3 regions of the Sporosarcina sp. P12(2017) genome follow, and region 3 is predicted to be linked to each of the others. Evidence: predicted binding sites of a transcription regulator. Region 3 holds the regulator's gene; each other region holds the start of a gene.

Region 1 (4,293 bases), on a different contig from region 3:
CTTGGCTTAACATTGCTGATAAATGCAGCTGAACTACTCGTTTTTGATCCGTGGTGACCATTTTTAAGCACAGTTGCTTTTACATCATATTTCGATCTAATATAATCCTCTGTAACAGTATCAGCATCCCCCATTAGCAAAAACGATACTTTATTATAAGTAATTTTCAAAACGATGGATGCAGCATTGCTGTCTTTTCCTTTTTCATCTGCAAATAGTACACGTGTAATTAATTGTGGATCAAGCGCCAACTTGTCCAATTCCTTTGCTACTGTAAACTTAATATTCTTTTTGTCGATTAGCGTCAACAGATTATAGTACGTTTGTGACGTATGTACATAACCAGAATCGATAAAGTTTGTTACCGGGAACGCATTTAATACAGCTTCTAATCCACCGATATGGTCTGCATCTGGATGCGTCGCTACTACGTAATCCAAACGTTTAACGCCTTTTTCTTTCAAAAATGAAACGACTTTACTTCCAGCGGACTTAGGACCGCCATCCACTAACATGTTTTTACCGTTTGGAGACTGGATTAATACTGCGTCCCCTTGACCTACGTCGATGAAATGTACCTTCATCTCTTTTGTTGCTGCGTCTGTAGAAATGGGCAGCAGACTAATGGCTAGAACCATAGTCATGATAATCATTACTAGTTTTTTCAACCAAAACACTCCTTTTGTCATATTCAAAGATTATCATAGTATGTATGTAACTGGTTGTCTACATAATTTTCCAACTATATAATTACAAATCACGTAGTCAATCCCCTGAAAATGTACTATGATACGAATTAATAGAAGGGAGGGTCTGTAAATTGGGTAGGAAACGTCTTAATTTGATAGGTGACCGATATGGTGGTCTAGTAGTTAAAGAAGAGGCAGATCGCAAGGGTAAGGCACGTTGCTATTTATGCATTTGTGACTGCGGAGAGCAAAAAATCATCCTTTTGAAAGATCTTCGATCAGGTAATAGTAAGTCATGTGGCTGTCTACAAAAAGAGAAGGCACGAAATAATGCGTTGGAGTTAGCGGGCAAACGTTTTGGGAAATTGACCGTCGTAAGAAGAGAAGGGAGCATGGGTAGTAATGCAACATGGTTATGTTATTGCGACTGTGGAGGTGTGATACAAGCTTCTGGAGTTCAACTAAAGACAGGTACGGCAAAGTCATGCGGTTGCATAAGCGTTCCTACGGGAGAAAAAGTGCAGAAATATATTAAGGAAAATCTCATGGTTGACGGCGTTTATACAGCCATACTAAAAAGTAAAATCAGGAATGATAACAATACTGGAATTAAAGGAGTATTTCCGGTAAAAAGAAAAAACAGCATCAAATATCGGGCTTCTATTGGTATAAAAAACAAACAATATCACTTGGGGTATTTTGATACGGTAGAAGAAGCTGCCGCTGCACGTAGAGCTGGTGAGGAAAAGTATCATCAACCATATTTGGAGTGAGAACCTAGCCAACTGGGCTGGGTTCTTTTTATATTAATCCAAGCACTGAACGCTCACAATTTCTATTACGTGAATTCGATCCGGCCCGAATGGATCTTCCATTATTACAGTTTTGCTATGTATATTGATTTCTTTTATCTTGCCTTGGTAATAAGTTATCTTTCCATCCTGCCAGGTTTCGATTTCTGTTTCACACTGACGCTTGAGGGCCGTTTCAAGTGTTTCTTGGATGTTATCCCAGTCGAACTGGTCCAGCTGTGGTTGCTCAATATGATCATCCTCTGCTTGCCATTCACGTAGTCGCTCCAAGTGTTCCGGAATAAAGAGTGACGTCCACTTGATGTTGCCACGGTCTCGATTACCTTCCATTATAAGACCACCTTTTCTTTCTGTATGACGGGAACGGCTACTAATACATTGTCGATGAGGAAGGTGCGTTTGGACTTCCTAAGAAAACAGTAGGCGCGGAAAGAGGTCTCTCGAACTTGCAGTACCTTGATTCTTCTTTTGCTGATTGAACCATCGTTAGCCATATACATGACTTCTAGGGTTTCACCATAGTTTACCGCTCTCTCCAATTTTTACAGCACATGCGTTCCTCTCCTTAATCCAATTATAAGGAATGTACGTTCGTTTGTAAAGTAAATAAAAAACGACTCCGTTCACCATGGATAGGGTCGCTTTTAACACTACTGAAGCTTTATCTTCGTTGAATGTCGAGTGTGTTCGTTTTTTAAAAAAAGAAAAAGCACCTCAGAAGAGATGCTTTTATGAATAACCGAGAATTACATCGTCAGTTATAATTTTGTTGATGTTAGGTTTATATACCTTCGACCAAGGAGAACCTTCTTGATGAGTTAAATCCACCAAGTCCCAAGCTCCCAAATGTTGATAATCTTTTAAGACTTCATGAATAGTGTTTAAAGCAGTAAAGCCGTGTTCAGTTGAAATTACTTTAACGAATGATGGAGTAAACGACAGATTTTCATCTGAGTAGATCTTGGCACTATCATCTTCTTCATATGCAATCGGAGAAGATCCGTGAACCTTAAACACATCGTAAACACTCTTAATCACCGGTCCGTGCTTCCAAGCAAATATATCATCATCGAAAAGTTTTTCTCCTGTGGTTTTGAGGAACCTTTCGTATATTAAATATACTAACTTTTGTAGCTTCAAGTGACTTATTGGTGCTAAAGTTAAGACGTACTTCGCGATGTGTACTGCTGTCAATCGTTGTTCTATACCGATTAAATCAATAAATTGTTCACTTCTTTTTACGACAATTAGATCCTTGAAATAGCCGTCAGCTTCGACTACCGATTCCCAATAAGGAGACTCGGTGGTTAACCTGTGTATCCCTAACTGAATATCTCCATGTTTTTTGTGAAGACTATTTAAAAATTTTTGTATTTCCGACGAGTCTAACTGTTCTCCCGAGAAGTGTAAAGCTATCCGAATACCTTTAGAATAAAGGCTAGATATTGCAACAAAGTGCTTAAACATCACTTTTGACCTCCCTGAATTCTGTTTTTTTATAAATTTCTGCCCATTGAGTGTATTCTTGTTTATGCAGAGAATGAGAGTGGATATTGGTTTTGTCATCTTTATGTAGCCAAATTTGAAGTTCCCAAGGAAAGAACCTATTGTTTCCGTTATTAAAGTAAATATGGGTGGCTCGATAATCTCCCTTGCAAGAATTGTGAATCTTCACTCTTGAGTTATCAAGAGAGCTCTCTATGAAGTCGTAACATTCTTGATTGTGATCAAATTCATCCATCCAAACACGAAAACCAAACAAGTCATTTAAACACTTGTTAAGGTTAACCTTCCCTCTTTCGTTCTTTCCATTCATATAATGCAAAATTTTTGAAATCCTTGATTCCGGATCCTTCACTCTAGAAATCACCTTTAGGTCCGCGTCTAGAAAATCGTAAAATGGATGAAAGAATACCTGCTTCAAGTTTTCGCAATATTGATTCATGTATTGTACAAATTCTGCATTAATTTCAATATCTCTTTGTTCTGAAAGCGAATTACTAAAACAAATATCACTAACTTGGTTTTTTTTGAGATTATATGGCTCGTTCACTTTATCTAACCAATTAGCAGAATGATCATGATGTAAACCATCAATGTTATTGATTAATTCAATTAAAGGTGAAATCTCTGTTATATTGCGCAAAAAACCACCTCTGTATATGTATAATATGCTACGTATCTATTAAACCATATGTAAAGATTATTTGCCAATCTATAATTTTCACATAATTATCCGCTAATTCGTATCCGTCAACGATATAATTTGAAAGTGAGCTATTTAACGCTTCGATATTTCGAAAATAAAAAAGCGACCTATCCATAAAAGGACAGGTCGCTTTACCTTTGCATTGGCCTTTCTCCGAACCGCGTCATATCAATGTTTATATTACGGCCAATTGCTCCTTATTTAAATTCTTTAACCCCGGCACCAATCATCAGCGCTACTAAATCTCCGTTAGCCGCGGACCCATCTGCCTGCTTATTAATCCAAGATGAAGAGTATCCGCGTTCCGATGCCGCTTCGACTGCCATCTCCTGTTGTAATTTGCTACCTAGAAAAGTCTCTACTACCTTACGTAACGTGCCAGATGTAAATTCTAACTCGATCGTAAGTTTCTCTGGCGCGGGTGTCGGTTTAGGTTTATTCGGCACTGCTGCTACATCTTTTTTACCTCCTGCGTAATTAACTATTCCTTGCGCTGTCAGTAATGCCAACTTCTCGACTTCATCAATCAAGATATTTTCATCGCTATAATTTGAAATAAACGCATATTCTACGAGAACAGCCG
Region 2 (4,293 bases), on a different contig from region 3:
TGCAGGAATTGAGGCGTACGGCTGTGCCAATATTACTACTGGATTGATTCGACCTGGTGATATGGAAAAGGCATTGGCTGGCGACGTCGACACACAAAATGAACTTGGGAAGACATTGAACTGGACAACTGAACATAAGAATATATTTGAAACACAATATATTTTGGATTTGGATGGGAAAATCATTGCCCTCGACGATAATCTGAAAGCAAGTGGATTTAAGCCGGGAGACCAGTTCCATTTAGACAAAGAAGCGATTGCCGATCTACTCGAACATCGACATTCGACGTACTCTCAGCCTTACGAGTATGGCGGTATAGAGCGGCTTTCGGGTTATGCGCCAATACACGAAGACCAGGATGCGAGTAAAGAAATCATCGCAGTCAGCGTAATTGATTTCGATGCCGATATCGTCAAACATCGTACTTGGGATGTTGTACGCGACGGTATCTTGATCAGTATTATTCCCATGATACTTGCTTCAATTGGAACAGGATTCTTGATTCGTCGGAAAACGAAGCCGATCACGAGCTTAATTGAGCAGGCGAAGGAAATTGCGGATGGTAACTTGGCGGTCCAACCGACAGAAGTGAAATCACAAGACGAAGTGGGCGACTTGGCTCGTACGCTGAATCGTATGACGGTGAACCTACAAGATATGATCGCGACGATGAATACGACATCGCAGCATTTATCCGAAAACGCAGGGGAAACTTCTGCATCACTTTCCGAAATGCGTGAAGCGATTACGATGGTTGCACATAATATCGAAGAAGTCGTCACAGCCGTTACGGAAGGTACGTCAACTGCGGAGCACGCAACAGGTATTCTTACGGGATTAGCAAGTGGTTTAAACAATACGAAACAAAGCGCTGATTCGATGCTCGTTAACTCCAATGAAACGATGAAGATTGCACTAGAAGGCGCAAAACGCGCAGAGGAAATTAGCTATGATATGGAATTAATTCGAAATGGTTCACAACAAGTTGGAGATACGATTCAAAACTTGGTGGAATCTACGACGAAGATCCAAAACATCACGGGTTCCATCGCAGGAATCGCAGCTCAAACCAATTTACTTGCACTGAACGCATCCATTGAAGCGGCGCGTGCAGGTGAACACGGTAAAGGCTTTGCGGTAGTGGCGGAAGAAGTACGGAACTTGGCTGAGCAATCGAATCAGGAAGTACTCGAAGTAGAGAAGCTGGTGAAGGATATTTCGGATCGCATCCAGCAAGTCATTACTTCTACGTCGGAAAATACGAAACATATCACGAAGGGTACTGAAACAGTGAAGCTTACGTCTCAGTCATTGAGTAATATTTCCGTAGCAGTTGGAGAAACTGTCAAGGAAATCAAGAATATCTCTAACTTGATGACGTCAGAAGCTGCGAAATCAACAGAAGCGGTACAGTTGATCGAGCACTTGACGCACGCTGTACAAAATATTGAAGACATGACCAATAATATTGCAGCAGCTGCCGAGCAAACGACAGCGAGCATAGAAGAAATTTCAGAACGTTCTACGCAGACCAATCAAATGGCGCGTGAACTGGAAGTGTTTGTCGGTTCATTCGAATTACCTAAATAAACACTTGGCCATCGCATGTAAAGCGATGGCCTTTTTTACCATTGATTTTCGAATGTACGTTCTGTATAATACGAACATACATACGCTTAGGAAATGGGGAATATCTGATGGAAAGGAACCGAGATAGAGGGAAATTGAAGTGGACGTCGCTCATGCTGCCTGAACACCTCGAGAGACTACGCGATTGGCAATGGGAAGATGAGTATATTGAACGGCCTGAGTTAACCGATTGGGAGCTACAAACGATGCAAGAGACACTTGAAGTAGCTTGGCGCAGACGTGGTGAGACATGGATTAAAACTTGGCATGATGGAGAAGTTCGCTTTCATCAAGGGGAGATTGAAGCGCTCGACTTGCAGACGATGACCATTGTGCTGCGTGATCCATTCGGAACGGAAAGAATTCATGTAGCAGATGTGGTAGATGTCCAGTTATCGAGAGGAGCAGATGGTTTTTAACCAAAAATAAAAGCCGTCTGCGAAGGCAGACAGCTCAGTCTCTGAAAAATGCTTTTTCTACGTTGTATTTAGCTTGCTGTGTGTTGATTACGTATGTTTCGTAGATTTCGCGTTCCATTGGGTCATCGATGATAATAGCGGAAATCTTTGCTACTTCCTCACGGTGATTACGTAATGGAGACACTTGATCGTCAAAATGCTTTTTCAGACGTGGACGTAATTTTCTTGCTTTTCCTACGAATAACAACTCGTCGCTTTGGTTGAAGAACAACAAAAGGCCGCCTTTATCACGTGGAATATCATGAAAATCGATGAAACCATAAATTGGCTTAATTGGCGTTTCATCCGGTCCCATTTCTTGTTTTCTGCGAACGATCGTTACGTCCGGTTTAGGTAATGTAATATTGATCATTTTACTTCACATCCTTATATCAGTCAGTGTTTATCCTATCATACGACCCCGGAAAAAGCGAGAAACTTTCTGTCCGTCCCTTGCATATAGTAGACAAATGTCTTGGGAAGGATGAAATGATGAAAAACCCTGCTGTTATTCAAACGTATCACATATCAAATAGAAGGCCAAAAGTGGATGTATCTTATCCCGTCATCACACAACTGGATGATCCAAAAGTCCAACAGAAACTAAATCAAGTACTGTTCAAAGAAATGAATAAAATGCTAGAGGATAATAATTATTATGATCCAAGCCTTGTGGAGATGGTCGCAACGTACGAAATCAAAAATAATCAGCGCGATCTCTTCAGTATCAACTTGATTGTCTATTCGTTCACTGGTGGAGCGCATGGAATGACCTACGTCAAATCTCTGACGTTCGATACGAAGACGGGAAGGCAATACAATCTACAAGATCTGTTCAAGCCTGGCAGTCCTTATGTACAGCGGATATCGGAATATGTCAGACGCCATATTCAGCAATGGAAAACGCCGGTGCTTGAGCCATTCACTAAAATCAAGCCTGATCAAGATTTCTACATCGCAGACACGAGTCTAGTGGTCTACTTCCAACTATACGAAATTTCACCTTACGTAGCCGGCTTCCCATATTTCCCGATTCCCTTGCTCGATTTACAGGAGATCATTAAACCGAATAGTCCAGCAGACCGAATGCTACCGTTCATAGGAACTTGAAAATAACTGAACGAACAAATGTATAGGTTTACATGACGGAATAGTGTTATAATTTCGATATACGAAATATACAAATGAGGTGGAAACTATGCTAAGAAATTTCTTTATTGGTTTATCTGAAAATCAACTACTGAATCAAGCTGCCCAAAAATACGGCTTTCAACTAGGGGCCCAACAAGTCGTGGCAGGAACTAACATCGAAGAAATGATTACTAGTGTTAAAGAACTCAATCTAGCAGGCATTTCATGCACGATCGACAATTTGGGTGAATTTGTGTACGAAAAGAGCGAGGCCATTGAAGCGAAAGAACAAATCTTAGCGGTAGTGGACGCAATCCAAGAACATCAAGTAGATGCGCACATCTCGATCAAACCATCACAGCTCGGCCTCGATATTGATTATGCGTTTTGCAAACAACAAGTAGAAGAAATCGTCAAACGAGCAAACAAGGTAGGAATGTTTGTTAATTTTGATATGGAAAATCACTCACGACTTGAACCGACGTTCCGTTTACTAGACGAATTAAAAGCAAAGGGCTATGAAAACGTCGGAACCGTTATCCAAGCTTATTTTCACCGGGCGTTAGGTGATACGAAAAAATACAACGATACACGCATCCGTCTAGTAAAAGGTGCGTATAAAGAGTCACCGGACGTTGCGTATATAGATAAACAAGATATTGACGAAAATTATATTAAGATCATTGAAGAACACTTATTGCACGGAGCGTTTACATCGATTGCGACACATGACCATAACATCATCAATCATGTGAAGCAGTTTGTGAAAGAACATGATATTTCACGTGATCAATTCGAGTTCCAGATGCTGTACGGCTTCCGCCATGAGTTGCAGTTGCAGTTGGCGAAAGAGGGCTATAATTTCTGTACATACGTACCGTTTGGCGAGGACTGGTACGGGTACTTCATGCGCAGACTGGCGGAGCGTCCGCAAAATATGAACTTGATGGTGAAGCAAGTGTTCAATAAGAAAACAAATACTATGATTGGCCTAGTCGCCGGCGCGTTTGTGCTTGGGCGATTAAGCAAGCGTGGGAGTGACGAGAAACAAGATGGTGGTTGGGTGAAGTATCG
Region 3 (4,293 bases):
AAGAATTACTAACAAAATCACAAGAAGCGGAAGAACTAATCGCTCCGTATGTGAAGAAAGTAGAAGAAATTGCGTTTTTTAACCAAAGAAAAGTCTTACAGGCATTCAAGAAAAATCAAGTAAGCGACTTTCATTTATCAGGCTCAACAGGTTATGGCTATGACGACAGTGGCCGTGATGTATTGGAACAAGTGTATTCGGATGTGTTCGGAGCGGAAGACTGTCTTGTAAGAAATCAAATTATCTCGGGCACGCATGCCATTACAATCAGCTTGTTCGGGATATTGCGCCCAGGTGACGAACTACTTTATATTACAGGTAAACCATACGACACGTTGGAATCTATCATTTCCGGCAACGGCAAAGATACGGGTTCACTTGAGGATTTTCAGATTTCTTATCAGCATATTGATTTGAACGAGGATGGTTCTGTTGATTACGAGAAAGCAAAAGAGACGATTTCAGAGAAGACGAAAATCGTAGCGATCCAACGTTCGAAAGGCTATTCAAGTAATCCATCATTCAGAATCCATGAAATTGAAGCGATTATTAAAGAAATCCGCAAAATGAAAGAAGATGTCGTAGTCTTTGTAGACAATTGCTATGGAGAATTTGTGGAAATGAAAGAGCCTGTAGAAGTTGGAGCAGATCTAATGGCAGGCTCGCTCATAAAAAATCCAGGCGGTGGACTTGCTAGAACAGGTGGTTACATTGCAGGCAGAAAAGACTTGGTTGAAAAGTGTGCTTATCGTATGACTTCTCCAGGCCTTGGAGCTGAAGCAGGGGCTTCACTCGATACGTTACTTGAGATGTACCAAGGATTCTTCTTAGCGCCACACGTAGTCAGTCAGGCGGTTAAAGGCGCGTTATTCACATCGGCATTTTTCGCAAGCTTCGGTATGGATACAACACCGCATTACAGTGAGCTTCGAACGGATTTAATTCAATCGGTGAACTTTTTAAATGCTGAACAAATGATTGCGTTTTGTCAGATGATCCAGCAAAACTCACCAATTAATGCTCAATATGCCCCAGAGCCATCTTACATGCCCGGTTATGCTGATGACGTCATCATGGCTGCGGGTACATTCATTCAAGGTTCCAGTATTGAGTTGACAGCTGACGGTCCGATCAGACCGCCATACACAGCATATATTCAAGGTGGATTGACTTATGAACATGTAAAATCTGCAATACTAGATTCGATGGAACAATTGCTTGAAAAGAAGTTGGTATAAAGAAAAAAGTGTATCGAAAACCTCTTGAGGTTTCTCGATACACTTTTTTTCATTAATGAATCATCCGAAATACACCGATCACTTTTCCAAGAATGGAAACTTGATCTACAATGATCGGCTCCATGGAAGAGTTTTCTGGTTGGAGTCGAAAATAATCTTTTTCTTTAAAGAAACGTTTAACGGTTGCTTCATCTTCTTCTGTCATAGCTACGACAATTTCCCCATTGCTTGCAGAGTGCGTTTGTCTGACAATCACACGGTCTCCGTTTAGGATGCCGGCTTCAATCATACTGTCTCCTACAATCTCCAACATAAAGATTTCATCCTCTGAGGAACCAAATGTATCCGGCAATGGGAAGTACTCTTCAATATTTTCAATCGTCGTAATTGGATTGCCTGCTGTAACTTTACCAATCAACGGCACATGCATAACGCCATTTTTTAGTTCATCTAGTCCTTCTGGATCCAAAATTTCAATAGCTCGGGGTTTTGTCGGGTCCCTGCGTATGAAACCTTTACTCTCGAGTCGTGATAAGTGACCGTGAACCGTAGAACTTGATGCAAGACCTACAGCTTCTCCAATTTCACGAACGGAAGGGGGATAACCTTTTAAACGCACTTCATCTTTTATGAAAGCAAGTATTTCTTCTTGTCTCTTTGATATTTTCTTCAACAGATTCACCTCTTCTACTAGTTTGCGAGCAATGGTATACTGAACCATTATTTTGAATATAGTATAACATGTGTTCGATTACTAATCAAACAAAGGTTCTAATTTTGCTTGACATAGAATCATATGTTCTCTTATAATTAAGAACAAGTATTCCGAACATGCATTCTAAATACGCGAATTCGAGGAGGAGTTAAAATGGAGTTTATTAAAGAATTTATCAAAAATAATTATTATTTCGCAGTATTATTAGCAGTTTGTGTATCTTTTGCCTGGCTTCAATTTGATAAAATAGCCGAGGAAGATCACTACATAGAAATCGTTATTAATGAAGGGGATACACTTTGGCAGCTGGCTTCTAACTACTCAGAAGATATACCCACAACCCACTGGATTGAACAGGTGCGTTCACTAAATGAATTACCTACTGACCAAATCGTTTCAGGTGAATTACTCCGTGTGCCTGTTAAAATTAATAAACAAACAGATATCCAGGTAGCTGAAATAGGAGTAGGATCTAAATGACAGAAAAGAAATGTGTAATATACTGCCGTGTGAGTACGGAAAAAGAAACACAAGAACAATCTATTGTGAGACAGCAAGAGGAGCTTGAAAAATTAGCTGCTGAGCTATCCTATGATTGTGTTGGCATCTATACGGATCGGCAAAGTGGATATGATATGGATCGTGAAGGTCTTCTATCCATGTTGGATCAAATCCAAAACGATACAGTGGATGCAGTATTCATTCAAGATGAAACACGATTAGGACGAGGGAATGCTAGGGTTGCGATTTTGCATGTAATTGCTAAAAGTGAAACGACTGTGATTACCAATCATTCAAACGGTACGATTGAACTGAATGAAATGGATTCCATGTTACTAGAAATTCTCGCAATCGTAGAAGAATATCAACGAAAACTACATAATGCAAAAATACGTAGAGGAATGAAGCGTGCTGTTGACAGAGGCTATGATCCATCAAAGAATCTGCGAAATATTGACCAGGGACCGGGGCGTGAAAGACTTGAACTTCCAATAGAAGAAATTGTCTCACTTCGTAACAAAGGTCTCACATATGAAGAAATTGCAACAGTATTAAATGGATTAGGCCATGCGGTCAGTAAAGCGACAGTTCATAGAAGATATAAAGAGTTTATAGCGCAAGAACACTAATAGGTTGCACTTTTCCTCCAGGTTGTTTACATTTTATTAAACGACTAACTTTTGGAGGGTTTTAAAGATGCTATCAGAAAAGAAAATAAAACGTATTAATGAATTGGCAAATAAAAAGAAAACAACAGGATTATCGATTGAAGAGGCAAAAGAACAGACGCGGTTGAGAAAGGAATACTTGGAATCATTCCGTACAAGCATGCGTGAAACGATCGAATCGGTCAAAGTAGTAGATCCAGAAGGAAATGATGTAACACCAGATAAAGTTAAACAAGCAAGGGCGAATCAAAAACCTTTAAATTGATGATAGGTAAAGGATTAACATTGTAATTAACTCTAGAATTGACTACACTAGAGAAGGAATATGTACTATAAAACACTCATATGAGACAGGATGGAAAGGATGTACAGCATGACCGAAAAAATCGATCAACTGGCAATAACGACAATCCGAACATTATCAATCGATGCAATTGAAAAAGCAAATTCTGGTCACCCGGGATTACCGATGGGTGCAGCACCGATGGCTTACACACTATGGACGCAACATTTACACCATAATCCATCAAACCCACAATGGTTCAATCGTGACCGTTTTGTACTTTCAGCAGGACACGGCTCGATGTTACTCTACAGCTTGTTGCATCTAAGCGGTTACGGCTTGACTATTGAGGACATAAAGAATTTCAGACAATGGGATTCCAAGACCCCTGGACATCCAGAGTATGGACATACAGTAGGAGTTGAAGCAACGACAGGGCCGCTTGGACAAGGAATTGGTATGTCTGTAGGTATGGCAATGGCTGAAAAACATCTTGCAGCAATATATAACAAACCCGGTTTCGATATTGTCGATCACTACACATATGCACTATGCGGAGATGGAGATTTGATGGAAGGTGTAGCAGCAGAGGCAATTTCCATGGCTGGCCACCTTCAATTAAATAAACTAATCGTGCTATATGACAGTAACGACATCTCTTTAGATGGCGATTTGGATATGTCATTCTCTGAAAACATTAGAAAGCGCTTTGAATCATATGGCTGGAACTATGCACGCGTTGAAGATGGAAATGACACAAGATCCGTTTCTGATGCAATTGAAAAAGCAAAAGGCAATACTGGCGGACCGACAATCATTGAAGTAAAAACTGTGATCGGCTATGGTTCACCAAACAAGTCTGGTAAAGCAGATGCACACGGTGCACCA

Evidence for each region. The regulator LexA, encoded in region 3, represses DNA repair genes until DNA is damaged. The targets are predictions, from matches to a motif close to CGAACATATGTTCG.
Region 1: CSV80_RS00960 (YolD-like family protein) is a predicted target of LexA. The motif match lies at 2,082-2,095, and genes of this name have one in related genera.
Region 2: CSV80_RS06410 (YolD-like family protein) is a predicted target of LexA. The motif match lies at 1,663-1,676, and genes of this name have one in related genera.

What each region holds. Positions count from the first base shown of each region.
Region 1 is NZ_PDYL01000001.1:167,916-172,208, reverse strand. Features, by position in the region: gene CSV80_RS18095 (MBL fold metallo-hydrolase) at 1-668, opposite strand, end outside; gene CSV80_RS00965 (HNH endonuclease) at 821-1,462, shown strand; gene CSV80_RS00960 (YolD-like family protein) at 1,496-1,831, opposite strand; gene CSV80_RS00950 (Panacea domain-containing protein) at 2,231-2,968, opposite strand; gene CSV80_RS00945 (nucleotidyltransferase family protein) at 2,961-3,647, opposite strand; gene CSV80_RS00940 (N-acetylmuramoyl-L-alanine amidase family protein) at 3,908-4,293, opposite strand, start outside.
Region 2 is NZ_PDYL01000006.1:102,462-106,754, forward strand. Features, by position in the region: gene CSV80_RS06405 (methyl-accepting chemotaxis protein) at 1-1,591, shown strand, start outside; gene CSV80_RS06410 (YolD-like family protein) at 1,699-2,049, shown strand; gene CSV80_RS06415 (nucleotide excision repair endonuclease) at 2,084-2,461, opposite strand; gene CSV80_RS06420 (DUF3298 and DUF4163 domain-containing protein) at 2,578-3,198, shown strand; gene CSV80_RS06425 (proline dehydrogenase family protein) at 3,287-4,293, shown strand, end outside.
Region 3 is NZ_PDYL01000002.1:31,578-35,870, reverse strand. Features, by position in the region: gene CSV80_RS01635 (methionine gamma-lyase family protein) at 1-1,238, shown strand, start outside; gene lexA (transcriptional repressor LexA) at 1,291-1,911, opposite strand; gene yneA (cell division suppressor protein YneA) at 2,107-2,433, shown strand; gene CSV80_RS01620 (YneB family resolvase-like protein) at 2,430-3,083, shown strand; gene CSV80_RS01615 (DUF896 domain-containing protein) at 3,151-3,387, shown strand; gene tkt (transketolase) at 3,496-4,293, shown strand, end outside.